2 regions of the Lysinibacillus sp. OF-1 genome follow, and region 2 is predicted to be linked to the other one. Evidence: riboswitches for the same ligand, from Rfam matches in the RefSeq annotation. Region 2 holds a riboswitch; the other holds the start of a gene.

Region 1 (15,838 bases), 1.6 Mb from region 2:
TATTTTCAGAGGCAAGCGTTACGGGTTCTCACTAGAGGAAATCAAAGAGATGGTTTTACTTTTTGATTTTGATCGCTCAGGTATTCAGCAATTAGAGCGGACAGTAGAGTATGGAGAACAAAAAATTCAAGAGATTGAGAGTAAAATTGCTGAGCTGACGCAAATGAAACAGGAATTACAGCAAATGCAAGGCATGTTTAGTGAAAAATTAGCTACTTTAAAGGGAGAGATGCATGATGAATAGTTCCAGTTTGTTAGCACGAAATGCCCGTAAGTATCCAAAAAATGAAGCCATTATTTGTCATGGCAGAAGAGTGACCTATCGTGATTTAGATGAACAAGTAACACGTTTTAGTCATGCTTTGCTAGAGCAAGGAGTAAGTCAGGATGATAAGGTTTTAATCTTTATGCCGAACGTTTTAGAGTTTGTTGTAAGCTATTTTGCTATTCAGCGTATCGGGGCAATCGTTGTTCCAGTCAATGCGAAATTTACATTGCAGGAAGTAGAGTATGTGGCACAGCATGCCGAAGCGAAGGCGATTGTTGTTCATGAGGCGATTTTTGCCGCAGTGGAACAGCTAGCTGCTGTACCATTAAAAATTAAAACCGGCCAAGAAAAAGCAGGTTGGCAGCATTACGAAACAATGCTTCAAAATGCGAGCACACAAACAATTGATTGCCAGCTACAAGAAGATGACCCTTCGACTATTTTGTATACATCTGGTACGACAGGAAAACCAAAGGGTGTGTTATTTAGCTACCGTAATATTTTAACAGTGGCACAAATGATTGCTGTTGAAATGGAAGTGAAACCTGAAAGCCGTATATTGCTCATGATGCCATTAACTCATTCAGCACCATTGCATTTATTTTTAATGGCGGGCGTATTTGTAGGGTCAACAAGCGTATTAACACCAACCTTTACACCAGACCTTTTTATCGATGCCATTGAGCAGGAAAAAACGACGCATTTCTTTGGAGCGCCTGTTGCTTATTTATTAACGGCTCAGATGCCGAAGCTACAAACGGCTGATTTGTCTTCCATGAAGTGGTGGGTATATGGTGGAGCACCATTATCTCAAAATGAGGTTCGCTTCATTCAACAGGCATTCCGAACAACTAATTTAACCTGTGTTTATGGATTAACAGAGGCGGGTCCGAGTGGCTCACTGTTATTTGGCAAGGAGCATGAAACGAAGGCTGGGAGTATTGGCCAACGGGCGCCACTTGGCACAGAGCTTCGTATTGTCAATGACAATGGAGAAGATGTAAATGTGGGCGAAGTAGGAGAAATTGTCTTATTTGGTGAGGGTAATATGCTTGGCTACTTCAAGGATGAAATAGCAACCAAGGCTGCTTACATTGATGGGTGGTTAAAAACAGGAGATCTGGCTCGGATGGATGAGGACGGCTTTATTTGGATTGTGGATCGCAAAAAAGATGTCATTATTTCAGGTGGTGTCAATATTTATCCGAAGGAAATTGAAGATTGCCTATTAAGCTTTGAAGGGATATTTGAAGTTGCTGTCATTGGTATACCACATCCGCAATGGGGGGAAACCGTGAAGGCTGTATATGCTACGAAACAAGACATAGATGAGGATGCATTGAAAGCTTATTTAGAGGAACGGCTTGCGAAGTATAAACTACCACGTATTTTCGAAAAAGTGGAAGCGCTACCACGCAATGCTTCAGGCAAAATTTTAAAACAATCCTTGAAAGGACAAGAGGTGAGATAGCATGAAGGTTTTACAGCAGGAAGAAATGCGTGCAACAAACTTTTTTACAGAGGAAGAAACGCTTCAAAAAGTGTTAGAAATGATGTTAGATAAAGAGTTTTTATCTTATGCACACAGAGAACTGACAGATTTCGGTGAGTTATGTGCAGGTGATATTGACGTAAGGGCAAAACATACTGATCGGCAGGGAGAGCCCCGCCTTGAACGGTATAATGCTTATGGAGAAGAGGTATCAGAGGTTTGGGTGAATGACGGTTACAAAAAAACAATTGAAGAGACATATAATACGGGAATTGTTGGCTACGTGCACAAAGAAATTCCACAGTTAGGTCACAAAGGGAATTATGTCTATAGCTTTGCACAAGGTTATTTACTATCTCATGCAGAGCCCGGTTTTTATTGTCCCGTGACTTTGACGATGGCTACGGCTTATCTATTAGATCATTATGCTGATGAGGATGTAAAGCAGCGTTTCTTGCCACATGTTTGTGCAACAGGAGAGACGGAGCTATACGAAGGGGCAACATTTTTAACAGAACGTCAAGGAGGGTCAGACGTTGGGGCAAATGTTGTGGAGGCCAGAAAAGTAGGCAATGAGTACCGTCTCTATGGAGAAAAATACTTCGCATCCAATGTAGGTATGTGTGGCGTAGCAATGGTGTTGGCACGTTTAGAAGGCGCACAAGCAGGCTCTAAAGGGTTAACGTTATTTGCAGTTCCATGGAATAATGAAGATGGTACGGCCAATCATCTTCGTATTCGTCGATTGAAAGATAAATTAGGCGTTCGAGCAGTCCCATCGGGCGAGGTAGAGTTTGATGGTGCCCTTGCTTATATTGTAGGGGAACAAAATAAAGGGATTTATTACATGCTAGAAGCACTAAATCTTTCGAGAATTTGTAATGCAGTCGCATCGATTGGTATTATGCGTCGAGGCTTTTTAGAGGCAAAGCATTATGTGACCAATCGATATGCATTTGGCAAGCCCTTAACACAATACCCAATGATCCAGGATACATTAGGGAAGTTTGCTGCTAAGCTGCATGTGGAAGTAGCGACAGTATTTGATCTTATTCAATTATACGATAAAGTGACAAGTGGGCAGGGAACACAACAAGATCTCATTATGAATCGTTTATATATTGCCATTATGAAAAAGGAAACGGCAGAGCAAGCCGTTCATTATGCTAGTGAAGCGATTGAATTACATGGTGGTAATGGCTATATTGAAGACTTTGTGACACCACGCTTACTAAGGGATGCACAAGTATTGACGGTATGGGAGGGAACGGCAAATATTTTGGCTTTAGAACTTATTCGTTTAGTGGATAAATTCCATGCACATGAACTGTTTGTCCGTGAAATGGAGACAAGGCTAGAGAAGCTAGCGGATAGTCCACTAGTGCAAATTGTGGAAGAGCAGTTGGTAAATCTTGCGGCTACATTACAAATTTTTAGCGCTTTAGATGAAGCAACTAAAACTTTTGAAGCAAAAGATATAGCGAAAAAGATGGCCCATCTTTATGAAAGTGTTGTAGCGGTGGAATGGGCACTAAAATTTGGCGGGAAGTACGAAAAGCTAGCGGATATCTATTTAGAGCAAACGTGGTCATTGCGACAAATAGGTGCACAAATGAAAACCGTACAATATTTTTCTGAAATTGTATAATTGCCAAGGAGTCGTCTGGAATGGAGGCGACTTCTTTTATTTTCATGTATAATGAAATCAACTGAATATTATAAAGGTTCTTTACTTAAGTAAAGTGAAAAGGGAAGTCGGTGTAATTCCGATGCGGTCCCGCCACTGTAAGTGTGAGTTTTTTCAAATAATGCCACTGAAGATTTCGGGAAGGCTTGAAAAACGCAATAAGCACGAGCCAGGAGACCTGCCTTTATAGTATAGACATGACAGCCTACGAGGATAGGGTGGTGGATTTTGTATCAGTTTTTTGGTGCGATTTTGACCCCTCATCATTCGAAGATGAGGGGTCTTATTTTGATGGAGAAAATATTTCTAACCAATTGACGCACGGATCAACAAAGGAGGATTCACATGAAGAAATTTTGGAAAATAGGATTATCAGCATTTTTAGCAGTAGGTTTGTTAGCAGCATGCGGGCAAGAAGCCAAAAATGACAAGCCAGTAGCTACGGAGCAGCAAACACAGCAAGAGACTCCACAGGTGGATGAAGCAACATTCCCAATGACCATAACAGATGCCATTGGCAAGGATGTTACACTTGAAGCACCGCCTGAAAAAATTGTTTCTCTTATTCCAAGTAACACAGAGATATTATTTGAACTTGGTTTAAATGATGAAATAGTTGGGGTGACAGACAATGATGATTATCCACCAGAAGTCGCTGAAAAGGATAAAGTTGGGGGCATGGAGTACAATATTGAAAAAATTATTGCCTTAAAGCCAGATATCGTGTTTTCGCATGAATCTAGCATGTCCCTTTCAGAAGCGGCGATTGAACAGCTTGAGTCAGCAGGTTTGAAAGTGTTTGTCGTAAAAAATGCACAAGACTTTAATGAAACTTACACAACGATTGAGCTACTTGGTCGTGCAACAGGGAAATTACCAGAGGCTGAAAAAATCATTGCTAATATGAAGGAAAAAGTGGAAGATGTCCTGACAAAAGTAAAGGATGTCGAACCCAAAAAAGTGCTAGTCGAAGCATCGGATGAACCTACTATTTATACGGCGGGTAATGGCACATTTATGAATGCTATGCTGGAGATGATTCATGCAGAAAACGTAGCGGCAGATGCGAAGGATTGGTATGAAATTAGTTCAGAACAAATTATTGCGAAAAACCCAGATGTCATCGTTGTGACATATCATTATGTACCAGATATTTTAACAAAAATACCACAACGTGCTGGTTTCGATACTGTTAATGCCGTGAAAAATAAGGCAATCGTTCAAGTAGATGAAAGCACAACAAGTCGTCAAGGTCCCCGTTTAGGAGAAGGTCTTGAAGAATTAGCAAAAGCTATTTATCCAGAGGTATTTAAGTGAAAAAAATAGCACTAGCCTATGTACTAACATGTACGCTTCTTGTCATTAGTATCTGGTGTGGCGTAGCAATAGGCTCAGTTCATATTCCGTTAGAAGTTTTATGGAATCAAGCAGTTGATGAAACGGCTGCTAATATCTTTTGGAAAATCCGTCTGCCACGCGTGTTGTTAGCGGGACTAGTGGGAGCTTCTTTGGCCATTGCTGGAGCAGCTTTCCAAGGGTTGTTAAAAAATCCATTGGCAGATCCATATACATTAGGCGTTTCATCAGGGGCATCTGTTGGTGCTGTTATTACGATTTTTTTTAGTATATCTATACCGGTCGTAGGCTTGTATGCCCTACCCACTTTTAGTATGATAGGCGCAATCATCACGATGGTAGTGGTCATGAGCTTTGCTAGAATGGTAGACCGTTCATTGAAGATGGAAACGTTAATTTTAACAGGTGTTATTTTTAGCTCATTTCTAGGTTCTCTCATTTCATTAATGATCGCTTTATCTGGAGAAGAGCTACGCCAAGTAATTGGCTGGTTACTAGGTTCTGTGTCAATGCGTGGATGGCCATATGTCCAAATGATCACGCCATTTGTTATTGTTGGTTCCATTATGCTTTGGACGCAAAGACGAGAGCTAAATGTTTTGTTATATGGTGAAGAGCGCGCGAAGCATTTAGGTGTCAATGTGAAACGTAGTAAGTATTTGATTTTAGCGGGTGGCTCCATGTTAACAGGAGCTGCTGTAGCGGTTTCTGGCACAATTGGCTTTGTAGGATTAGTTGTACCGCATATGACAAGGATGATTTGGGGTTCTGACCACCGCCATTTATTGCCATTATCGTTTTTCAATGGCGCAACTTTACTCATTGTTTGCGATTTAGTAGCACGAACAATTATTGTGCCAAGAGAGCTACCTATTGGTGTTATTACGGCGTTTATTGGTGCACCTGTTTTCTCCTATATTTTTTATAAGCAACGAAGAAGTAAGGGGGTACGGGCATGATTATTGTCGAACATCTATCAGGTGGTTATGAAGATGTACCAATCGTCAAGGACATTAGTTTTACTGTGGAAAAAGGGAAAATTCTTGGTATTCTGGGACCGAATGGTAGTGGGAAATCCACATTATTAAAGGTAATGAGTGGGATATTACCAGCTACTGCTGGAACAATCACAATTGATGGACAAAATATCCTTTCTTATAATGCCCGTGCTTTGGCGCAAAAGATGGCTGTACTACCACAGCTTCATGCAAATGCTTTCTCAAACAGTGTAAGGGAGGCCATTTCACTAGGGCGCTACCCCCATCAAACAGGTTTTTTCTCAAGTTGGTCTGAACAGGATGAACAGGCTGTTCAGCATGCCATGCTGCAAACAGGTGTGAAACGCTATGAGCACACCCCGTTAGAATTTTTATCGGGTGGTGAACAACAAAGAGTATTTGTTGCCCAGGCATTAGCGCAAACAGCAGAAATTCTACTGCTGGATGAGCCAACCAATCATCTAGACATTGCACATCAACGGCAAATCTTAGATATGGTCAGGAAGGAAGCTGTGGAGTGTGGTTTAACGGTCGTTATGGTACTACATGATATGAATTTAGCCTCTCTCTATTGTGATGAATTATTGCTTATGGAGGGTGGGCAAATGAGAGCACTTGGAGTACCGCATGAAGTATTAATAGCCTCCCAAATTGAAGAAGTTTATCAAGCACGAGTGGCTACATATGCCCATCCCGAAATACCAAAACCTCAAATTACAATGATGCCCGCAACAACTGATTACCAGCAGCGAGCTGTCATCAAAAAAGAACATTTCATGATAACGGAACACTATATTCAACTTCAATCAGAGATTCCGTTAAAAACAGTGTCCTCTGCTGTTCATAACCCAGGTATTGGCTGGCATAATTGCTTGTTAAACCGCTCTGTACCTGGTGATTATGTGATAAGTGATGTAAAAAGAGAAGTTAGTGATTTTTTGCAAAGAGAGAATTTTTCCCCAACAAGTACTGTTGTGATGCTGACAGCAGTGCCAACAGCTCTTGTTGCCATCAATGAATTTTCAGCGCCTTTTGGCAGTATGATAGTAGCTGTAACAGCTGGTGTGGGCAATGCGGTTGATGTATCACGTGTACACGAAAGACAGGATGATCCATATATTGGTACTATCAATACATGGATCATAATCAATGGCTGTTTATCGGAGGAGGCATTTTTCCAGGCACTGATGACAGCTACAGAGGCGAAAACAAAAGCTTTGCAATCAGAAGATATTCGTGACGAGCGTAGTGGAACTATTGCTACAGGAACTGCTACAGATAGTCTGTTAATTGCAGCAACTCAAAAAGGGGAAGAAATGCTGTATGGTGGCCCGATTACGGAAGTTGGTAAAATGATTGCCAAGGGTGTTTATGAAACAACAGTTCAGGCCATCAGAAATTATAAAAATCAGTTTTAGGAGATGAGAGAAATGAAGCTTTACACGAAAACAGGCGATACGGGGAAAACAAGTCTAATTGGCGGACGCGTTGATAAAGATAGCTTACGTGTTGAAACATACGGGGCGATTGATGAATTAAACTCTTTTATCGGGAAGGCAGTAAGTGAATTAGATCAAGCACTTTTTAAGGATATTTTAACAGATCTTGAAACAATTCAGCATGAACTATTCGATGCTGGTGGTGACCTTGCCAATGTGATGAAAGAACGCCACTATAAATTAACAGAGCAACCGATTGAAGTGCTGGAAGCTCGTATAGATGCTTTATCAGATGAGGCACCACCATTACAACGTTTTATTTTACCAGGTGGCGCACCAGCAGCTGCAACTTTACACATTGCTCGTACAGTTGCACGACGAGCAGAGCGTGAAATGGTGACACTTATGAAAGAAGTGGAGGACGTGCCGAAAGTTGTACAAAAATATTTAAATCGATTATCAGATTATTTATTTGCAGCCGCACGTGTTGTAAATGCTCGATTAAACGTAGCAGATATTGAATACATTCGCAGTGGCAATGTCTTCAAAAAATAAACTTGTTATGTGAATGTCGCAGCTTTTATTAATTAAATTTTAAAAAGGAAAAGTAAAAAAATGCTACTTTGAATAAATTTCAGGGTGGCTTTTTTTCTTGTAAAGTGTAAGAATATAAAATTATCAGAAATATTTCCGTTTTATGTTGACTGAATGCTCACTCATTTATTAGAATAGGAATATATTGATATAGTGACGCACATTTCCGTATGAACTAGCAAATTTGCCGCAAAGAGAGAAAATTACGACAAACTAAAGGGGGGACCAACCATGAGTCCATTATTAATTGCTAACATAGTCTTAACAGTCGTGGTTGTGCTTTATGCAGTAGGATTGTTCTTCTATCTGTTGAAAACACGCTATAAGTATGTGCAATTGGGGAAAAAGGTTGAGTTTGATGAAAGTGTTAAAGAGCGACTACGCTATATTATGGTCAATGTATTTGGTCAAAACAAGCTATTAAAGGATCCAAAGAGTGGATTAATTCACGTGATGTTTTTCTATGGATTTTTGATGGTTCAGTTAGGGGCCATTGATTTAATTTGGAAAGGACTAGCACCAGGATCACATCTGCCATTAGGTATTTTCTATGGTGTCTTTACGTTCTTCCAAGAGCTTGTAGTTTTAATGATTTTAGTTGCGGTAGTGTGGGCATTTTACCGCCGCTATGTAGAAAAGCTAGTGCGTCTAAAAAGAGGATGGAAAAACGGTCTTGTATTAATTTTCATTGGTGGCTTAATGGTCTCAACATTAATCGCTAATGGTATGGGATTAATCTGGCATGGTGAGGGGTTAACTTATACGGAGCCTGTTGCTTCAAGCATTGCTGCTATATTTGGCTTCCTACCTGCATCAGTAGCTGCTGGAGTGTTTTATGTTATGTGGTGGGCACATCTTTTAATTCTATTAACATTCCTTGTGTATGTACCACAATCTAAGCATTTCCATTTAATTGTTAGCCCACTGAATGTTTACATGAATCGTTTAGATCGTGTGGGTACATTAACGCCTATCGATTTTGAGGCATTAGAAGAAGCAGGAGAAAATGCTGAAAGTGAAGAGGATATGCCTTCAATTGGAGTTGGACGCATACAAGACTTCACACAAAAGCAAATGCTCGATCTGTATTCTTGTGTGGAATGTGGACGTTGTACCAATATGTGTCCTGCAACTGGAACAGGAAAAATGCTGTCTCCAATGGATTTAATCGTAAAATTGCGTGATCATTTAACATTTACTGGCGCTGTTGTAACAAAGCAAAAGCCTTGGGTACCTTATCAATTCTTTGCCAATACCAAGGGTAATCAGCTTGCGATGGCTGCTGGTGCTGAAGGCGCAGTAATTGAAGATATTTACAGCCCATCTTTAATTGGCGATGTGATTACAGAAGAAGAAATTTGGGCTTGTACGACTTGTCGAAACTGTGAGGATCAATGTCCAGTAATGAATGAGCATGTTGATAAAATCATCGACCTACGTCGCTATCTAACAATGACGGAAGGAAAAGTTAATCCTGATGCACAACGTGCCATGACAAATATCGAACGACAAGGGAATCCTTGGGGCTTAAACCGTAAAGAAAAAGAGAATTGGCGTGATCTTGATCCAACAATCCATATTCCAACAGTAAAAGAGTTAAAAAAATCTGGCGAAGAAATGGAATATCTATTCTGGGTTGGTTCGATGGGGGCATTCGATAATCGCTCTCAAAAAATTGCTTTAGCTTTCTGTCGTCTATTAAACGAAGCTGGTGTGAAGTTTGCGATCTTAGGAAATAAAGAGAAAAACTCTGGGGACACACCTCGTCGTTTAGGAAATGAATTTTTATTCCAAGAATTAGCTACAGCAAATATTGATGAGTTTGAGAAAAATGATGTGAAGAAAATAGTGACAATCGACCCTCATGCTTACAATATCTTTAAAAATGAATACCAAGACTTTGGCTGGAATGGCGAAGTGTATCATCATACTGAAATACTAAATCAGTTGATTGAGGAAAATCGTCTGGCACTCAATTATGAAGTTCATGAAACAATTGTTTTCCACGATTCCTGTTACTTAGGCCGTTATAATGATGTTTATGATGCGCCAAGAGAAATTCTACGCGGTATCCCGGGTGTGAAGCTTGTGGAAATGGAACGAAATCGCGAAACTGCTATGTGCTGTGGTGCAGGTGGTGGCTTAATGTGGATGGAAGAGCATGTTGGTAATCGCATTAATGTAGCTCGTACAGAGCAAGCTCTTGCTACTAATGCATCCGTTATTTCATCTGGCTGTCCTTATTGCTTAACAATGCTGGAGGATGGTACAAAGGCAAAAGAAGTGGAAGACTCTATTGGCACATTCGATGTAGCAGAATTACTAGAGCGTTCAGTGTTCGGTGAAAAAGTGAAGGCTGTTGATCCTTCATCTGAGGAAGCTGAAGAAGAAACATTAGAGGAAGTGGTAGCATCCGTAGAAAATGTTCAACAGGACGAGAATACGGAAGCGAACGCAGAAAAATGATCGCTATTGTAGAAATATTTTAGTTATCTGAAAAATATAAATTGCACAATAAAAAATTGTTTTGTAGAATAAGATTAAATGGAAATGGGAGTTGCAACTAACAAGCTCCCATTTTTCATCGATAGAAGTCGAGCGAGCGTTCAGTCAATGAAATGCTATACTACTTCATCGAGTACGTAAAACAAAAGGGGTGTTTTACTTGAATAGAGCTGTCATTTTAGCAGGAGCAAGAACTGCATTTGGTAAATTTGGAGGTTCATTATCAACATTACATGCAAGTGATCTAGGGGCAATTGCAATAAAAGGTGCGCTAGAGAAAGCAAATATTGCATCTGACGAAGTAGATGAGGTTATTTTGGGCTCTGTTTTACAAGGGGGACAGGGGCAAATACCTTCGAGGCAAGCTGCGATAAAAGCCAATTTACCAACAGCGGTAAAAACAGAAACAATCAATAAAGTTTGTGCATCAGGGATGCGTGCAGTGACATTAGCAGATCAATTGATTCGATTAGGGGACGAAGAAGTGATTATTGCTGGTGGAATGGAGTCTATGTCCAATGCTCCGTACTATCTGTTAAATGGTCGAAATGGCTTGCGTATGGGAGATTCCACAATGGTGGATGGCATGCTTTATGACGGTTTAACATGTGCTTTCGATAAAGCGAGACCGCATATGGGGAGCTATGGTAATGCAACAGCTAAGGAATTCTCGCTCAGTCGTGAGGAACAGGATGCTTGGTCTGTTCGCAGTCATGAGCGCGCACTAGCGGCAATTGAACAAGGTTACTTTGCTGAAGAAATCGTACCAGTGGAGATTCCACAACGTAAAGGACAACCACTGGTCGTCGATACAGATGAAGCACCAAGAGCAGGTACAACGTTGGAGGTACTAGCAAAACTGAAACCAGCCTTTGACAAGGATGGCACGATTACAGCAGGTAATGCACCTGGCGTTAACGATGGTGCATGTGCCCTCGTGGTTATGAGTGAGGAACGTGCCACACGTGAAGGAAGAGAGCCATTAGCAATAATTTTAGGTCATGAAGAGCTTGCCATTGAGCCAGAAAACTTCCCACAAACACCAGGTCTTGTTATTAATAAATTGCTGAAAAAAACCAATAAATCATTAGCAGATATTAATTTGATCGAAATCAATGAGGCCTTTGCAGCAGTCGCTTTGGTCAGCAAGCAGTTAGCTGATTTAGATGCTGAAAAGGTGAATGTTAATGGCGGTGCGGTTGCTTTAGGTCATCCTATTGGAGCATCTGGTGCACGTATTATTTTAACGCTTGCACAAGAATTGAAGCGTCGTGGTGGAGGCATCGGTATTGCTGCAATTTGTTCAGGTGGGGGTCAAGGTGATGCGATTATGATTGAAGTACCAAAAACAGGGGGACTGAACTAATGGGAATTCAAAAGGTAATGGTCATTGGTGCAGGGCAAATGGGCTCTGGTATTGCACAAGTTTGTGCACAAGCAGGCTATGATGTGAAATTGAATGATATCAAACAAGAGTTCTTCGAGCGTGGAATAGGAGTTATTACGAAAAATTTATCACGTGATGTAGAAAAGGGCCGTAAAACGGAGGATGACAAAGCGGCTGTTTTAGGTCGAATTAGTATGTCACTAGATTTACAGGATGCTAGTGATGTAGATATTATCATCGAGGCAGCTGTAGAGAATATGGACATTAAGCAATCCATCTTTAAGCAACTTGATGGCATTGCACCAGCACATGCCATTTTAGCTACGAATACATCTTCGTTGCCTATTACTGAAATTGCAGCGGTAACAAATCGACCAGAGCAAGTAATTGGTATGCATTTTATGAACCCAGTGCCAGTAATGAAGCTTGTTGAAATCATTAGAGGTTTAGCAACTACGGATGAAGTATACAAAGCTGTTGAAGCGATGACAGTCAAGTTAGCGAAAACACCAGTAGAAGTGAATGACTTCCCAGGATTTATTTCAAACCGTATTTTGCTACCAATGATTAATGAAGCAATTTATGCGCTTTATGAAGGTGTAGCTACGAAGGAAGCAATTGACGATGTGATGAAGCTAGGTATGAACCATCCGATGGGACCATTAACATTAGCAGACTTCATTGGCTTAGATACTTGCCTTTACATCATGGAAATTTTACATGAGGGTCTAGGAGATAGTAAATATCGCCCTTGTCCACTGCTTCGTAAATACGTTGCAGCTGGCTGGCTAGGAAAGAAATCAGGAAGAGGCTTTTACGTTTACGAATAATCCTATGGGGATGGGGTTATGTAGATGTTGCGGACAACTTAGAGGGGTGACATTATAGATGCAATTGCAATTTACAGATGAGCAAATGATGATGCGCGATATGGTTCGTCAATTTGCTCAGGAAAAAATTCAACCATGGGTAGGGCGGATGGAAGCAGGAGAATTTCCACGTGAGCTTCTACAACAAATGGGTGAACTTGGCTTAATGGGGATTACGACACCAGAAGACTTAGGTGGCTCTGGTATGGATTTTACATCGTATATTATTGCGATTAATGAATTGTCAAAAGTAAGCGCTGTAATGGGGGTTATTTTATCAGTGCATACTTCGGTTGGAACAAATCCGATCATTTACTTTGGAAATGAGGAACAAAAGAAGCGTTATGTACCAAAGCTTGCAGCCGGGGAATATTTAGGCGCATTTTGTTTAACAGAGCCAGGTGCAGGCTCTGACGCAGGTTCTCTACAGTCAAAGGCAGTACGAGATGGCGATGAATATGTGATTAACGGCTCTAAAGTTTTTATTACAAATGGCGGAGAGGCTGATGTATATATCGTATTCGCCTCAACCAACCCTGCTGAAAAAACACGAGGTATTTCAGCTTTTATTGTTGAAAAAGGAACACCAGGTTTAATCATTGGTAAAGATGAACAAAAGATGGGTTTACATGGCTCACGCACTGTTCAACTGACATTCGATAATTGCCGCATCCCAACCGACAACCTTTTAGGGGAAGAGGGAGAAGGCTTCAAAATTGCGATGGCGAATTTAGATGTAGGGCGAATCGGTATTGCAGCACAGGCATTGGGGATTGCTGAAGCAGCACTAGAGGCGGCTACTACTTATGCAAAAGAGCGTGAGCAATTTGGTAAACCGATTGCTGCTCAACAAGGAGTTGGCTTTACACTCGCTGATATGGCAACAGCTGTTGAATCGGCAAAACTATTAGTGTATCGTGCAGCAGATTTACGTGCAAAAGGTTTACCGTGTGGAGCAGAAGCTTCAATGGCCAAACTTTTCGCATCACGAACAGCTGTACAAACGTCAATAGAAGCGGTTCAAGTTTTTGGCGGCTACGGCTACACTGAGGACTATCCAGTAGAGCGATATTTCCGTGATGCAAAGGTCACAGAAATCTATGAAGGTACAAGTGAAATTCAAAAACTAGTTATTAGTAAACATTTACTGAAATAAAGCCTGATGATAGGCTATTCTCTTAGGGATGACTTATTAAAGTGGAGTAAAGACCCTCATCAAGAATGGAAACTCGCTCCAATGCTCCAATATGATTGACAATCGCTGAACCCAGAACAACACACAGGTAACATAGAACAGAGTCTAATTAAAAAGGGGAAATGGACAATGAACTTTCAGTTAACAGAAGAGCATGAACAATTACGTGAAATGATTCGTGATTTTGCTATAAATGAAGTGGCACCAACAGCTGCTGAACGTGACGAGAATGAAGAATTTGACCGTGCAATTTTCGATAAAATGGCGGAGCTTGGGTTAACTGGTATTCCGTGGCCAGAGGAATATGGTGGAGCTGGGTTTGACTACCTTGCATATGTCATTGCTGTTGAAGAATTATCACGTGTCTGTGCCTCCACTGGGGTAACATTATCAGCACATACTTCACTGGCAGGATGGCCACTGTACAAGTTCGGTACAGAAGAACAAAAACAAAAATACCTTCGTCCAATGGCAGAAGGAAAACATATTGGTGCGTATGGTTTAACAGAACCAGGTTCAGGATCTGATGCGGGTGGCATGAAAACATATGCTAAACGTGATGGCGATGATTATATTTTAAATGGCTCAAAAATCTTTATTACAAACGGCGGAGTGGCAGATACATATATTGTGTTTGCAGTAACAGATCCAGAAGCTAAACACGGTACATCAGCATTTATCGTGGAAGCTGGATTTAAAGGTTTCTCTGTAGGGAAGAAAGAAAAGAAATTAGGAATTCGTTCATCTCCTACAACCGAAATCATTTTCGACAACTGCCGTGTTCCAAAAGAAAATCTGCTAGGAGCTGAAGGGGAAGGTTTTAAAATTGCTATGACGACACTAGATGGTGGACGTAATGGTATTGCTGCTCAAGCTGTAGGAATTGCACAAGGAGCGCTGGATGCAGCAGTTGACTATGCCAAAGAACGTGTGCAATTTGGTAAACCAATCTCTGCTAACCAAGGTGTATCTTTTAAATTAGCAGACATGGCAACTCAAATTGAAGCTTCTCGACTTCTTACATACCAAGCGGCTTGGTTAGAGTCTAATAACCTACCATATGGTAAGGCTTCTGCAATGGCGAAATTAATGGCTGGCGATACAGCAATGAGTGTAACGACAGAGGCGGTTCAAGTATTTGGTGGCTATGGTTATACAAAGGATTATCCAGTAGAGCGCTTTATGCGTGATGCGAAAATTACTCAAATTTACGAAGGTACGCAGGAGATTCAACGTCTTGTAATCTCGCGTATGCTAACGAAATAATTGATGACAGAAAAAGATAAAAGGCCCCAAGTACAGTCAACTGTAAAAGATGAAAATTTAATCGCCATTCGTCGTGAACAAATGATTCAAGGAGCTATTAAGCTATTTAAAGAAAAAGGCTTTCATCGTGCCACGACGAGAGAAATCGCAAAAGCTGCAGGCTTTAGTATTGGTACTTTATACGAGTACATCCGTACTAAAGAAGACGTTCTTTATCTTGTTTGTGATAGTATCTATCATCATGCAATGGAGCGGCTTTCAAGTTACGAGATTAAAGCTGGAACAATTGATGAGTTAAAAGAAATGATTCGAGAATATTTCGTGCAAATTGATAGCATGGTTGATGAGCTAACAATCATGTATCAAGAAACAAAATCATTGTCAAAAGAAGCACAACGCTATGTCTTTAGTAAAGAGTTTGAAATGGTTGCCACTTTTGAACGCTTGCTACAGCGCTGTGTGCAGTCTGGGGAACTAACAATGACAGACAAGCAAATCCATTTAGCAGCCAATAACTTAGTTGTCTCAGGACAAAGTTGGGCGTTCCGCAAATGGGCATTACATCGTCAACATTCAATTGATGAGTTCATCGACATGCAAATCACCTTGTTCATTTCAGGCATAAAGGGGTTCTAATATTTCGTAAGGGGTTTGTCGGCAATTGCATACATCGACATTGCAATTGTCGGCTTTTTTCAATTCATTAAGGGGAGAGAGTGGGGATTTCATATGACAAAGGTAGAAGTATATCGTCCAAAAAATCACGTACGTTTTGTGACAGC
Region 2 (15,838 bases):
GCATTAGGTCGTAAATCTGCCGACATCACATCGATTATCGGCACCATCACAGCCATTTCTGAGCAAACAAATCTTCTCGCATTAAACGCGGCCATTGAAGCGGCACGCGCTGGCGAACATGGACGAGGCTTCGCAGTTGTAGCAGATGAAGTTCGCAAGCTTGCAGAGCAATCACAAAGCGCAGCGAAAGAAGTAACAACGATTGTGACGTCCATCCAGCAGGAAGTTACGTCAATCATTGCCCAAAATCATGAAGGAGTGACAACTGTTATCCGAGGCGTGGAAGTAACAAATGAAACGAACCAATCCTTAGCCAATATTTTAACGCATACAGAGGAAACAACGACGATTATCGCAGCTATGGTAGATAAAATTGCGACTACACTTGACTCTAGCAATGCAGTAGCAAGTGACTTCGTGCATGTCAATGCCTATGCCGAGCAATCAGCAGCCAACACGGTAACCTCAGCGGCAGCCGCAACCCAGGGCTCCGCATCCATGCAGGAAATCAACGCAGCAGCCACCGAGCTCGCCCAACAAGCAGATAGCTTACGTAACCTAGTGAGCGAATTTAAAGTATAAGTCACTCGAAAGAGGATCCAGCATTTTGCTGGTTCCTCCTTCATTTTGAGAGGCTGTCCTTTCAATTTGAAGATTCGATCATTCAAATAAAGGATTCTCTGTTGAAATGGTGGGCTATCCTTCGTTTTGCTTCTATCCATCAATCTGAGCGTTTTATCCTTCAATCTGCTGAGTCTCCTCTCATTTTGCTGAGCTATCCTCCACTTTATTGCTTCTATCCATCGATCTATGAGTTCTATCCTCCACTTTGCTGGTTCTATCCACCAATCTGAGCGTTTTCTCCTTCACTCTGCTGACTCTCCTCTCATTTTGCTGAGCTATCCTCCACTTTATTGCTTCTATCCATCGATCTATGAGTTTTATCCTCCACTTTGCTGCTTCTATCCACCAATCTGAGCGTTTTATCCTTCAATCTGCAAAGTCTATCCTTCCACTTTGCAAGTTCCTCCTCATCAGTAAATTCATCACCTTAAGGTTACAAAACAAAAAAATCCTAGCAAGAGCTACCTTGCTAGGATTGGATTATTTAAATAACGATTGATACTCGCCATAGCCTTCTTTTTCTAAATCTTCTTTGGGGACGAATCGGAGCGCTGCTGAGTTAATGCAGTAGCGCAAGCCTCCTTGCTCACTTGGACCGTCTGGGAAGACATGTCCTAGATGGGAATCGGCTTCTTTACTGCGCACCTCCACACGACGCATGCCGTGGGATGTATCGAAAAGCTCGGTTACTTGCTCTTTTTCAATCGGCTTGGTGAAAGCTGGCCACCCACAGCCTGAGTTGTATTTATCGAGTGAGCTGAATAATGGTTTCCCAGAAACAATATCTACATAGATGCCTTCTGCAAAATGATCATCGTATTCATTGCGGAATGGGGGCTCAGTGCCATTTTCCTGTGTGACGTAATATTGCATATCTGTTAATTCTTTTAAACGTTGTTCTTTACTCATGTTTATTCCCCCAGTGATGCTCCTGGAACGCTCTGCGACCAGATCCAATCGAATAGCGCTCATAGTGCATTGGATTTTTCTTATAATAATGCTGGTGATAATCCTCAGCCGGATAAAAGGTGCTGGCTGGCAGGATTTTTACCATGATTGGTTTATCAAATTTCCCAGACGCTGCTAAATCTGCCTTCGAGCGTTCTGCTAACTCACGTTGTTCCTCATCATGATAGAAAATGGCCGTTGTGTAAGACTCTCCACGGTCAAAAAATTGACCCCCTGCATCAGTTGGATCAATCAATGTCCAAAAAATCGCTAGTAATTGCTCGTAGCTATATAATTCATCATCAAAAACGATTTGTACAGCTTCTACATGACCTGTCGTTTCAGAGCATACCTGTTCATAGGTAGGATTGACAACATGTCCACCTGTATAGCCTGATAGCACTGAGACAATGCCAGGTGTTTCGTCAAAGGGCTTGACCATGCACCAAAAACAGCCCCCTGCAAAGGTTGCGTATTGCTTTGCCATTGTTTTCACTCCTTATTCACCAGGAACAATAATTTCCAATAGAATTTTATCATTTGGTAAGTCTAATTCTTTGGCACGGACACGTGATCCTGAAGCGATGTTGATGCGGGATAAATCGATATAAATTTCCGCTTCATTCGGATGCACCGTAATCCATGAAGGAAATTCCACCGAATCGCGCATAATTTTCATAGTCGTTTCTGGTGGAATTTTCAGTAGTCCAACATTCATTCTCGTCTGCTTTAAAATAATATTGCCTTTGTCATCTACAATCGGTTCAAAATTCATGGAAATCGGAACTTCCGTATAAAATGCCGTTAGGGTGCTTCTTAATTGAATATCATTGCCAATTGTAAAATCAAGCGGTAAAGGTGAGCCCTTCGCTGCATCCTTTAAATACTTTTTCGATATCGATTCTAATTCCTTTGTTGTTGTTTGCACAACGAGTACGTTCCCTTTGCTTTCACTTTCACCTGCTGAACTCTTCGCAACGTTGACGCCATCCACTGGTCTAGTTGCTAAAAAAACGACGAGGAGGATTGCAAAAAGCACTGTGCCTGCTAAGGCGAAAAACGCGACTTTCCATTTATTCATTTTGTCACTCCTCGAAGCCTATTGCCTTGTTAATCTTTTTTTCCATACCACACTGCTCCATTGCTGCTAATATACGCTCTGTCATTTTTTCATATCCCTTTGCATTCGGATGGAAAAAATCTGTATGATAGACGAGCTCTTCATTTGAATCAAATAAATCTTCTACTGATACATAGCAAGCATTGGAATCCTTGCTTGCTACTTCTTCAATCACATTATTCCATTCTGTGATAATTGTATCAAATTCATTCGCCTCATTGGTTACAATTGAAAATGGATTATAAAAACCAATGAGTAGTATGGGCACTGTCGGATTTTTTGCACGAATGCCTTCTACGATTTTGCTGTAACGTTCTTTATATGCTCGCAGCTCCTTATCAAAAGCGTCCCGCTTCAAGTTAAATAAATCCTGCTTGACGACCTTCATGACATCATTGCCACCCATTGTTAAGGAAATAAGCTGTGCTTCTTGCAACTCTTCATCATAATGCCCTTTTTTCACTAATTTTAGTAGTTGATCACTGCGTCTACCTCGTTTGCCTCGATTATCTACATCTACATCTGAAATCGAGGGCCATGCGAGCAATGAATCTGCTAATCTTCCAACATAACCGTCTTGACTATACTCATCACCGACACCATCTGTTAACGAATCTCCAAGTGCCAAGTAATGTAGTTGCTTTGCTTGTTCTTCATCAATTTGCGATAAATCCTCTGCTGATGGCTCAAAAAAATGTTCAAATATTTGTGTCAACATATTCTTAGAGGGTTTTTCCTCATCCTCTGTTTGTTGCTCATCCTGCGTCATATCTTGCTCCGTCCCTGCTTGCTCACCGTCAGGTTCTGCTTGCGGATTCGGTTCATCGATTGATATTGCACAACCACTTAGTACTAAGACGGTCAAACACGACAACATAAATCGCCAAATGTCCATTTGACCACCTTCCATCCCTTTCTATTACTTCTATTATAGAATAGTTCATGCCGCAATGAAAAGTGACTAACCCTTAGTTCTCCATAATTTTGTGCTCCTGCCAAGTTTCTTCACTGGGTAATGTGGCTTTATAATAGGAATAGCTAGTGTTTGTTCATGATTGGTGGTGAAGTGTTTTTATTTCGAGTAAAGTCGCTCACCTTTGATGGCAGTACTCTCATCTGATTCCAAGACGTTCAGCTTTGAGGCAAATGCGCTCATGCCTCATTCGAAGCCGCTCAGCCTTGAGGCAAATGCGAAGCTACTCTTCTTTAGCGGTAAAGCGCTCTTATTTAGAGTGCAGTCGTACAAAACGCTCATCTCTCGAATGTGTCCAATATGATCTAAGCATGAAAAAAAGCCACTACAATTACTTATGTAGTAGCTCCTCACTATTATTCTGCAAAATAAATAAAACCGATGGCTCCTGGGCCTGTGTGTGTCGAGATGATTGGGGATGTGAATGCAATTTCTACATCGTTAAAACCCGTCTCTTCGATTAAGGCTTTTAATGGATTGCCCATCGTTAATAGGCCATCTGCATGGGAAATGCCCACTGCCTTGACTGTTTTTCCAGCTGTGTCTTCTTGAAATTGTTTAAATAAGTAATTGACTACCTGCTTATGGCTACGTACTTTTGATACAGGGTTGTAAACGCCGCCTTCAAGGTTGGCAATGACTTTGATGTTTAGAAGTGAACCGATAAAGCCCTTTCCTTTACCAATTCGACCACCTTTAATTAGGTTTTCAAGCGTATCTACAATAACATATAGGTAGGTATTGTCACGTACTTTGTCCAGACGTGCCACAATTTCCTCTACGGTTGCGCCCTCATCACGCATGCGGATGGCTTCACGTAGTTGAATAGCGAGACCAATCGCTATAAAGCGTGAGTCGATGACTGTTACATCAGCGTCTGTCATTTGTGCCGCTTGGCGTGCCGATTCCACTGTTCCGCTCATACCACCTGTCATATGGATGGAGATAATTCGATCCCCATCTTTTCCAAGCTCATCATATAATTCTTTAAATTTCCCTGGAGCTGGCTGTGAACTTTTCGGTAAATTTTTCGCATTTTTCATTAAGCCTAAAAAAGACTGTGGCTCTAAATCCACACCATCTGTATATGTTTGACCATCAATTTGAATCGTTAAAGGCACGATATGTATGCCATGTTGTGCTACTTCTTCTTTTGTTAAATCACAAGTTGAGTCCGTTATTATATGAATTCGTCCCACTTCGACACATCCTTTTACTTCATTAAAATTTATTATATAGACTAATGAATCATTATGTAAACATGACATTTGTCATTAGGTAATGCCCTGTCCTAACTTGCATGTAAACGCTACCTTGGATACTATAGCGTTTTCGCCCACCTCTTGTCTATCAATGCCCCTCAAAGAATATGACAGCCTTATGACATTTTTGATATGAAATATATGACAAATGTAAATGTTCAAGAATAAATTATTGGGGTATAGTAAATACATGAACGAAAGGAGTGTTTCAAATGGTGGATTCATTTGACTATAAATCATGGAAAGAAGAGCTATGGAATGCCATTACACACGGTATTGGTTTCGTTGTTAGTATTCCGGCACTGGTTGTCTTATTGTTAGCAGCCGTCCAAACAGGAAATGCACTACATATTACAACCTTTAGCATTTTTGGTGCGTCTGTCATCATTTTGTTTTTAATGTCTACATTGCTACACAGTATGCCAGGAAAATATAAACACTTTTTTGCTATTTTGGACCACTCGTCCATTTATATTTTAATTGCCGGCACCTATACGCCGTTTTTATTAATTGCTGTTGGTGGCACACTAGGCTTGACATTATTATGTATTATTTGGTCACTCGCTGTACTCGGTGTGCTGTTTAAATGTTTCTTTATTAATCGTTTCGAAGTACTTTCCTTGATTTTTTATATTGGTATGGGCTGGTTAATTATTTTCGCCATTAAGCCCGTTTATCTCTACTTAGGTTTTTATGGCTTTGCTTTGCTGCTAGCAGGTGGGCTATTCTATACCATTGGAGCAATGTTTTATGCATGGCGCTCCCTACCCTACAACCATGCGATTTGGCACCTTTTTGTACTGGCGGGCTGTGCTTCTATGTATGCTTGTGTCTATTTCTATTTATAAATTATAAAAAAAGGCTCCCTTCATAAGGAGCGTTTTTTTATGGATTCTCGTAAAAGCGCAATGGCTTCCTTTACCTCTTTGTCATTCTCTTCATCATTCAATTTATGCCTAGCATGCAGTAAAATTGGCCTCAGGGATTCAACAGAACGCCCAAATCCATTCATCCACTCATAGCGAGGCACCATCCAAGTATGGAAGTGGTGTGTCGTATCTTCATTGTAAAAGTAATAAACATATTCTATACCTAATACTTCCCTTTGAGCCTTTCTAATTGTTGTTAAGAGGTTAATATAGTCCATTTTTTCATGTTCTTTTAATTCATCAAAGCCATGAATATGACGTTTTGAAGCTAAAATGACTAATCCCTTTATGGGGTACGCTACATCCTGGTGAGCGTGAAAATAATCCGTTTCAACGACAACACCTCCATTGGGTTCAATTTGTCCACTTGTGATTGCACAGCTCAAACAATCAACATGAGCCATTTCTCCACTCAATAATGTTATTTTTCCCATCGAATCTCCCCTAAACACAGAATAAGCACGGTCTACTAAAACCGCGCTTGTCTCACCACTATTTACGTTCAAAAATTTGATATTGGAATGTATAGCCTTCTGGTGCTGTTTCAGGCTTTTCTGATGATATTTCAATAAAATCCTGCTCATAGCTTGGGAAATAGGTATCTCCTTGGAAGGCATGATTAATTTTTGTAATATATAAACGATCTGCCTTCTCCATTACTAAACGGAAAATTTGCTCACCACCAATAATCATGATTTCAGGTACATCTCCAGCTTGTGCTAATGCTTCCTCTAAGCTTGTCACGATTTCAATACCATCCGCTTGGTAGTTCTCATCGCGCGTAATGACAATGTTGCGACGCCCTGGAAGTGGACGACCAATGGATTCGAATGTTTTACGTCCCATTATCATCGGCTTACCCATTGTTTTCTCTTTAAAATACTGCAAATCTCCTGGTAAATGCCAAGGCATCCCGTTGTTATAACCAATGACATGGTTGTCATCATGTGCCACAATTAAAGAAATCATACTGTCCCTCCAAATACTTTCATCTTTTTTATTATAAACATAATGAGCGTATTTCACCTCATTTATGAATGAATTTTCTTTTTATAAAATTAAATCCTAGTAAAATTATATGAATAGTTTATAATAGAGATATCCAACGTCACGATAAAGGAATGATGAAGATGACTACTTTAAGAAAAGAAGCTGTTCATTATATTGAAGCCCAGCATACGGGCACACCTTATTACCAAGTTACCCCACAGGAAGCAAGAACAATGCGCACAGCTACGCTTTGGCAATCACCACACAGACCAAAGCTAGCATCCATCAAGGATTACAATATTACGGTGCGAGATGGAGCTGCCATTACACTTCGTCTCTATACGCCTGTCCTTGACAAAACATTACCTGTCATTGTTTATTACCATGGTGGTGGCTGGGTTTACGGCAATTTAGAGTCTGTCGATGCAGGCTGTCAGCTATTAGCAGACCAAGCACAGGCGATTGTCGTATCAGTAGACTATCGTTTAGCACCAGAATACCCCTTCCCAACTCCCTTATATGATGCCTACGATAGCTTAGTATGGGTGTCTGAGCATATCAAAGCCTTTGGTGGAGATGTCAATCGCTTAACTGTTGCTGGGGACAGTGCAGGTGGAAATTTAGCTACCGTTGTTGCTTACTTAACTACTACATTGGGTGGTCCAGCGTTACAAGCTCAAGCACTAATCTATCCCGTGACAAATGTCGACTTTACAACGGAATCCTATCAGCTTTTTGGTGAAAACTACGGCTTAGATGCACAGGGCATGCAGTGGTTCTCTCAGCATTATACAGATGAAGCAAACTTTACAAACCCGCTCGTGTCCCCTCTTCAGCTAGAGAATGTTCGTAACATGCCTAAAACAATCATCATAGCTGCTGAGGCCGATGTTCTCTATGATGAAGGACTAAGCTATGCAGAAAAACTAAAAGCTGGTGGCGTTGCAGTAGAACATGTCACAATGCCAGGTTTAATTCATAGTTATTTCAGTAAAATGAATTATTTTGAAGATGCCACAAACGAAACGGTGGCAAAAATTGTGGAATTCTTGAAATAAGTTTGGCTATCCAGCTCAAACAGTGCGATAATAGAGCAAAACGTTTTTTAAAGGATGACATGATGACACAAACAATGACATTACAAATACAACTGCCCTATTCTGAGCAATTAAAAAAAGGCTATCCCCTTATTTCAAAGGATGCGGTCGATGCAAGACGCCTACCTGCTGAGCAAGGTACGCTTCTCAAGCTCATGGATCACCATAATCGTTTTATTGGTACAGGATACTACGGTATTCAAAATAAAGGGATTGGCTGGGTGCTAACAACTGACGTGAACGAAACCATCGATAAGACTTTTTTCATGAAAAAATTCAAAAAAGCCATCGACAATCGTGCAGCATTTTTCAACAATGAAAACACAACAGCCTTTCGTGTATTTAATGGTGAAGGAGATGGCATCGGCGGTCTCACGATTGACTTTTTTAATGGCTACTACATGGTGAGCTGGTATAGTGAGGGCATTTACTCCTTGAAAGATGTCGTGTATGAGGCGCTCGCTGAGACGGTGAACTACCAAGCTATTTATGAGAAAAAACGCTTTGATAGCAAAGGGCAGTATATTGAACAGGATGATTTTGTGATGGGCACGCCTGGTGAATTTCCAATCATGGTGAAGGAAAATGGTATGACATACGCAGTTCATTTAAACGACGGAGCGATGACGGGGATTTTCCTTGATCAACGCGAGGTACGTTTGGCTATTCGTGAGCGTTATGCAAACCATACAAACATGCTTAATACATTCTCCTATACAGGAGCATTTTCAGTGGCAGCTGCTCTAGGAGGCGCCATGAAAACAACAAGTGTGGATGTAGCTAAACGCAGTCTTGCCAAAACCATTGAGCAATTCAGTGTGAATCAAATTGATTATGAAGCACAGGATATTAAAGTAATGGACGTTTTCCATTATTTTAAATATGCGCAGCGTCACGCCTTACAATTTGACCTGGTTGTATTAGACCCACCTAGCTTTGCCCGTACGAAGCAAATGACATTTTCAACAGCAAAGGACTACCCTAAATTACTGAAGGATGCCATTGCTATTACCGCTAAAAATGGCATCATTGTCGCTTCCACAAATAATGCTAGCTTTGGGATGAAAAAGTTTAAAGGCTTTATTGACCAAGCATTTAAAGAAACTCGTACACGCTATAAAATTGTAGAGGAATACGGTTTACCAAAGGATTTCCGTGTTTCACGTGAATACCCTGAATTTAATTATTTGAAGGTCGTCTTTATTCAAAAAATGGACTAACAGGAATTCAAGACAGAATCATTTCTTTATGATTCTGTCTTTTTATATAAAAAAGTGACCTAAGAAATTCATTTCTTAAGTCACCTCTGAATACTGCTTATAGATAGTTCACAAACCAATCGCGAATATATTCAAGTCGATTGATTCTTAAAGTTGGTTTTCCGCTCCTTGACAGTTCATGATTGGACTCAGGGAAGCGCACGAATTTTGTTTCTTTTTTACGATGCTTTAAGGCGATAAATAATTGCTCCGCCTGCTCAATTGGACAGCGATAGTCTTTTTCAGCGTGTAAAATGAGCAATGGTGTTTCGATATTATTGACATATTTCAGCGGTGAATGATGCCAAAGCTTTTCGATATCGTCAAGTCCCGCAAGAATTTGCCAATCTGTAAAGTAATACCCAATATCACTGACACCGTAAAAGCTAATCCAGTTCGAAATAGAGCGCTGCGTCACAGCTGCTTTAAAGCGATTCGTCTGGCCAACAATCCAGTTGGTCATAAAGCCGCCATAGCTCCCACCTGTCACTCCAAGACGGTCTGCATCAATAAAATCATAGTGCTCCAGCACATAGTCCACAGCCGCCATTAGATCCTCATAATCATTGCCACCATAATCACCACGCACTGCATCAACAAACGTTTGACCATAGCCATGACTGCCACGTGGGTTCGTATATAGCACCGCAAATCCTTGTGCAGCTAGAATTTGGAACTCATTAAAATAAGTATTGGCATACATCGCATGTGGCCCGCCATGAATTTCAAGCACTAGAGGATATTTTTTCCCTTCCTCATAACCAACTGGCTTCATGATCCAACCATTTACCTTCCAGCCCTCTGCTCCCTCAAATTCAATGGCTTCTGGAACAGCTAATGCTCTCGTCTTTAAAAATTCTTCATTGATGGACGTCAGCTGTTCTTTTTCACCCGTTTTTAGGTTGACGAAAAATAAATCGCCAGGATTCGTCGTTGTACTAATGGCTACGACTGCTTGATCATGTTGTGCATCAAGTGAAAAACCATAGACATATTGATCATCGTGAATAGCTGGATAGATTTCACCATCTATATTTCCGAAATAAATCGCAGCATTACCGTGATCTGTTACTTGGAAGTAGAAGCTATGATTATCATTCAACCATTGAACACGTGGTGACACCACACCTTGAAGAAAATCGCCGATTGCAAAATCCCCAATAGGGGCGTCAAATTCACTTGTTACACATGTCAGCAGATTTTGTTGCAAATCATAGAGCCATAGCTTTGCTTGTGTAGCATTTTCAAATTCTCTTTCACTACCTATGAAAGAGATGAAGCGACTGTTTGGAGACCATGACGTTTGGTAATACATACCTGTTCCCTCTGTTAACGGACGCGCTTGCTTTGTTTCTACATCTAATAAATAGATATCGCTCTTAAATGAAAAATCTGTATCCTCTGCGACATCAGCTAAGTACGTCATATATTGACCATCAGGTGACCATGTACCAAGATGGACATGATTGTTTCCTTTCGTCACTTGCTCTAACTCGCCCGATTCTAAATGGACGATCGCAATTTGACTAAACTGCTCCATATCCAAAAAACCTGCAGCATCCGATTTATGTTTCATCTTGTCTATTTCTAGAGGCTTTAGTTCTTTTTCTTCTTTCTTTTCATCCGTTACCTTATCCAAAATCGTTTCATCTTTACCTAGCTTGATAGAAAAGGCCATTTTCTTGCCGCATGGTGACCACACAGGTGATGTCACACCATTTTTACAATATGTCACCTGCTTTGCCTCTCCGCCTGCTTTTGAAAGAACATAAATTTGCGACTTGCCTGTTCTAGTGGATAAAAACGCAACTTGACTACCATCAGGTGACCATATAGGAGAACTTATTCTATCCTCCCCAAATGTCCATTGCTGTGGTGTTTTGTTCTTCAGGTTTATGTAAAACAAATTCGAGACATAATCTTTTTTCTTCTCATCAATACGTGTCTCAACATAAACTACCTCAGTCCCGTCAGGTGAGAGCTGTGGATCGGCTACTGATTTCAAGTGGTAAAGATCTTCTGGTTGAATCCCTTGTTTCGATGTCATGTTCTTGCTCCTTTGTATTGTCATTTTCTGTACTCTACTACAATACTTCGACACCCTAAGTAATATTCCTGCTAGTTAATTGATTTTTTTACTAATTCCCAATATTCGGTTGATTTTGTTCTGCGATAAAATTTAAAAAAGGGTTCATTCGGACGAGCATGTTCCTTATAAAGGTTCATCATTTGTAGCAAAAAATCTTCAATGTGCTCGACACCTACCTTTTTCGCAAATAACATGCCCGCCTGCGCCTTTGCCCCCATCGGTACAGCGCCTAAATAAACATCAAAGCTCTCCTGCTGATAAACGAGTCCAATATCATCATAGACTGCATTGTAGCAGGCTGACGCACAGCCATTGATGTTAACACGTACTCTTGCAGGTACCTCGATCCCCTCTAAAGCATGATAAAGCTGTTCGGTTATCGGAGCAGCCTCCATCTTTTCACCATCACAAAAATCACAGGCCTTCATCGCGATGATGGGTCCTGATGGTGCAACATAAAGACCCACTTCTCGTAAGGCTTGCATAGCCTCTGTCACGGCACTCGTTGGAATGGACACTAAAATACTATAGGAGGCCGAATACTTAATCGCCCCCTTTTCGCCAGCAATCTCTGCTATTTTTTGAAATTGTGCAGGCGTATAATGCTTATTAATAATACCTGGGCTGACAGCTAAGCGTGTAAATTCGCCATGACGATTAAGTGTTTCAAATGTTTGATCTGGTACGTTTTTCTGAAATGCATTCATTGATATCGCTCCTTATGAAAAAGGAGCTAGCACAATGCTAGCTCGGAATTTTAAAAGTTATCAGGATAGAAACCCTTCGCTAAAATTTCAATAGCCTCTGCCGCACGAACGCCTTCAGACGCAGCTGACAGTGGCAGGATGACAAAGCGATCATTTTTAACAGCTTCCATCTCCTTTAATGCTGGATCATTTTTTAAGAATTGAATCTTTTGTTCGGCCGTTGTTTCACCGTAATCGATCACGACAACTACCTCGGGATTACGGTCTACCGCATCTTCCTTCGACACGGTTGTCCAGCCTGATTCCACATCACCAAAAATATTTTGACCACCAGCGATTGACACTAGTTCATTCATAAAGTTTTGACCAGCTGTAAAGACATCCTTTTCACCGCTATCAAATACGAGAACACGTAATTTCTCACTATCTTTTGGTAATTTAGCTTGAATTGCCTCCACATCTTGCGTCATTTGCTCAATTAAGGCTTCTCCACGATCCTCAATACGGAAAATTTTTGCGATATTACGAATATCAGTGAAAATATCCTCTAGTGTTGGCTTTGTCATATTGGAAGCCGTATGTAAATACGTATGAATGCCTAACTCCTCAAGCTCTTCCGGTGTTCCAACACCCTTTTCACCAAAGCCACTCTTCCAGCCTGCATATAAGAAATCAGCCTCGGCATCAATTACTTGCTCCTTCGTTGGGTATTGATCAGAAAGCACAGGCACTTTATCGTATGCTTCTTGTAGGGGCTCGTAGATTTTATCATCTAAGTAAGCTGTGCCTACCATGGAATCCTCTAAGCCTAGCGCTAGCATAATCTCTGTCACATGCTGATTTAAACTAATCGCTTTTGTAGGTGCTTCCTTATATGTTTGAGTTGTTTCATTATTGTCAATGGTTACTTCCGTTGCTGCCTCAGATGGCTCAACCTTCTCATCTTGCGCTGCTGATTCAGGTTTGTCCTTTGCATTACAAGCCCCTAAAACAGCGACCAAGGCAATGACCATCACCAGCCATAAACTTTTCCATTTCTTCATGTCCTTTTCTCCTTTGTTGTTCATCTATAGAAAGAAATCAAAGACTTCTTTGCTACCAGGATTCGTGGGAAGGGCATAAAAAAACCCTCTTGTCGCCAAGAGAGTAGCATAGTGAAAAAACGGTACATTACCTTTATCACTATCCCCATCCTCGTGGTTCTTAGTCAAAAAACACATACTGGCAGGTATCCTGGCTTAGGTTCATCATCTATACGCCTTCCCATAGTTAAACTACAGTGGCATGCTGTACAGACTCCCCATTTACAGTTGCGGGACAGCATCGGAATTGCACCGATTTCCCTTTTAAGCAAATGACAAATGCCATTTGCACCAATACGTTCTATAATGATTAATACTATTGATAGACTAGCAGAAGAAAATTTGTAGCTCAATCAGTAGTATGTTGCTAAATATATAATCATCATTATATTAGCACTATTTCGACAAAAATACGAACTATTTTACAAGAAATATATAAGCTAGTATTCTGTTACAATGAAAAGATAGCTATAGATAGAAACGAGGATATGTTATGTACAAAACAATTGGTGTACTTGCGCATGTGGATGCAGGTAAAACAACCTTCTCTGAGCAAGTACTTTTTCATACACAAAGCATTCAAGCTCGTGGTCGAGTGGATCATCAGGATACCTTTCTCGATCATCATGAGCTAGAGCGCAAGCGTGGTATTACCATTTTTGCCGAGCAAGGTCGCATGAACATAGGCGACGATACATACACGTTGATTGATACACCAGGGCATGTCGACTTCTCCCCTGAGATGGAGCGCGCCATTCGTGTGATGGATTATGCCATTGTTATCATTAGTGCGGTCGAGGGCGTACAGGGTCATACGGAAACCGTGTGGCAGCTTTTACGCAAATACCATGTCCCAACATTCTTCTTTATCAATAAAATTGATCGCGAAGGAGCCAATGTGGAGGCCGTTATGACACAGCTCCGCAAGGATTGTTCCCAGCAGGTGCTGTTCGTCGATGAACCGCTTCGTACTGATTATGTTTCAAGCAGCATCATGGAATGGTTGGCTGAGCGTAATGAAGAGCTGCTCGATGCCTTTTTGAATGAGTCATTGGAGCATGAGCAATGTCTTACTCAGCTACAGACCATGATTCAAAAGGAATGTGCCTTCCTCTGCTTTACAGGGTCTGCCCTAAAGGATGAGGGCATCAAGGAATTGCTTGCCCAGCTCCCTCTATTAACAGACACCCATTTTGAAGTGAATGCACCGTTTGAGGGGGAGGTTTTTAAAATTCGTCATGACGGCCACCAGCGTTTAACATTTATGAAGGCTGTCAAGGGAGTTTTACATGTTCGGGATGAATTTTCGTTTGAAGAAGTGACAGAAAAAGTGACTGAAATTCGCCTCTATAATGGCAGTCGCTTTGATACCGTCCAACAGGTTGAAGCGGGAGAGATTTTTGCTGTTAAAGGACTTAGTCAGGCCAATATTGGAGACCGCATCGGCACTACTGTGCTGTCACAGCCCTATGAGCTTGTCCCAACGCTACAGGCAAAGGTTCAATATGAGGGCCATCAGCATATCAAGGAAGTGTTACAAATTTTCCGTTTACTAGAAGCAGAAGAGCCTTCCTTACGTGTGGTTTGGCAGGAAAAGTTCCAGGAAATCCATGTGCACATTATGGGCGTTATTCAGTTGGAGGTACTGACAGAGGTGTTAATGAAGCGTTTTTCATTAACGGTCTCCTTTGGCGAGCCCCAAATTTTATATATGGAAACCATTGTGACGACGGTGACAGGCTATGGTCATTTTGAGCCCCTCAAGCATTATGCAGAAGTTCATTTACTAATGGAGCCCAATCCACGAGGAGTAGGTAATACATTTAGCAATGCCTGCCATGCGGATCATTTATCGGTAGGCAACCAACGCCTTGTTGAAAAGCACCTGTTTGAGCGTGATCACCATGGCTTACTCACAGGCTTCCCTCTGACAGATGTTCATTTTACACTGCTAACAGGTCGCGGACATAATGAACATACATCGGGCGGCGATTTCCGAGAAGCTAGTTTCCGTGCGCTACGTCAAGGACTTGAGCAAGCACAGAACATCCTGCTTGAACCTTATTATCGCTTTAAAATGAAGGCTTCGAACGACTTTATCGGCCGCATGATGAGCGACATACAGCAAGCTGCTGGCACATTCGATGACCCCATCTTATCCGAAACAGATGTTGTGCTAACGGGACGAGCGCCCGTCGCCACCCTAATGAGCTATAGCACAACCTTTGCGGCCTATACCAATGGTAAGGGCGCACTCACACTCCAATTTGATGGCTATGATGTGTGCCATAATGCAGAGGCAGTTATTGCACAGATTGGCTACGATAAAAATGCCGACCCAGAATACAGCTCCTCCAGCATCTTTTGTGCGAAGGGCAAAGGATATTCTGTTCCTTGGCACGAAGCACAAGCAGCCATGCATTGTCTGTAAGTAGGTGATCCTGCCCGCGCGAAGCCGTTTGCTTGCGCGGGTGTTTACTTGCTTTGAGCGAGAATATTTACCCTGTTTGCGCGAGTATTCCTTGCTGGAGCGAGAGTATTTCATCTCCTTCCGCGAGTATTCCTTGCTCGAACGAGAGTATTTCATCTGTTTCCGCGAGTATTCCCCGCTCGAACGAGAGTATTTCATCTCCTTCCGCGAGTATTCGCTGCTCGAACGAGAGTATTTCATCTCCTTCCGCGAGTATTCGCTGCTCGAACGAGAGTATTTCATCTCCTTCCGCGAGTATTCGTTGCTCGAACGAGAGTATTTCATCTG

The links. Region 2 has a riboswitch for cobalamin ahead of NV349_RS10375 (ABC transporter substrate-binding protein). Riboswitches for the same ligand answer to the same signal wherever they lie in the genome.
Region 1: linked by a shared signal. The riboswitch ahead of NV349_RS02660 (ABC transporter substrate-binding protein) and the one ahead of NV349_RS10375 (ABC transporter substrate-binding protein) in region 2 are both predicted to bind cobalamin.

What each region holds. Positions count from the first base shown of each region.
Region 1 covers NZ_CP102798.1:558,059-573,896, forward strand. Annotated here, with positions in the region: gene NV349_RS02645 (MerR family transcriptional regulator) at 1-244, shown strand, start outside; gene NV349_RS02650 (class I adenylate-forming enzyme family protein) at 237-1,739, shown strand; gene NV349_RS02655 (acyl-CoA dehydrogenase family protein) at 1,741-3,408, shown strand; cobalamin riboswitch at 3,466-3,647, shown strand; gene NV349_RS02660 (ABC transporter substrate-binding protein) at 3,793-4,764, shown strand; gene NV349_RS02665 (FecCD family ABC transporter permease) at 4,761-5,762, shown strand; gene NV349_RS02670 (adenosylcobinamide amidohydrolase) at 5,759-7,219, shown strand; gene NV349_RS02675 (cob(I)yrinic acid a,c-diamide adenosyltransferase) at 7,232-7,795, shown strand; gene NV349_RS02680 (heterodisulfide reductase-related iron-sulfur binding cluster) at 8,066-10,300, shown strand; gene NV349_RS02685 (acetyl-CoA C-acetyltransferase) at 10,500-11,705, shown strand; gene NV349_RS02690 (3-hydroxybutyryl-CoA dehydrogenase) at 11,705-12,556, shown strand; gene NV349_RS02695 (acyl-CoA dehydrogenase) at 12,615-13,751, shown strand; gene NV349_RS02700 (acyl-CoA dehydrogenase) at 13,920-15,056, shown strand; gene NV349_RS02705 (TetR/AcrR family transcriptional regulator) at 15,060-15,692, shown strand; gene icmF (fused isobutyryl-CoA mutase/GTPase IcmF) at 15,786-15,838, shown strand, end outside.
Region 2 covers NZ_CP102798.1:2,132,446-2,148,283, reverse strand. Annotated here, with positions in the region: gene NV349_RS10440 (methyl-accepting chemotaxis protein) at 1-582, shown strand, start outside; gene msrB (peptide-methionine (R)-S-oxide reductase MsrB) at 1,105-1,533, opposite strand; gene msrA (peptide-methionine (S)-S-oxide reductase MsrA) at 1,526-2,059, opposite strand; gene NV349_RS10425 (YpmS family protein) at 2,072-2,653, opposite strand; gene NV349_RS10420 (GDSL-type esterase/lipase family protein) at 2,658-3,587, opposite strand; gene NV349_RS10415 (DegV family protein) at 4,022-4,864, opposite strand; gene trhA (PAQR family membrane homeostasis protein TrhA) at 5,140-5,775, shown strand; gene NV349_RS10405 (HIT family protein) at 5,796-6,290, opposite strand; gene NV349_RS10400 (dihydrofolate reductase) at 6,349-6,825, opposite strand; gene NV349_RS10395 (alpha/beta hydrolase) at 6,987-7,904, shown strand; gene NV349_RS10390 (class I SAM-dependent rRNA methyltransferase) at 7,967-9,163, shown strand; gene NV349_RS10385 (S9 family peptidase) at 9,261-11,249, opposite strand; gene NV349_RS10380 (precorrin-3B methylase) at 11,321-11,998, opposite strand; gene NV349_RS10375 (ABC transporter substrate-binding protein) at 12,049-13,041, opposite strand; cobalamin riboswitch at 13,205-13,391, opposite strand; gene NV349_RS10370 (elongation factor G) at 13,574-15,511, shown strand; gene NV349_RS10365 (hypothetical protein) at 15,603-15,838, shown strand, end outside.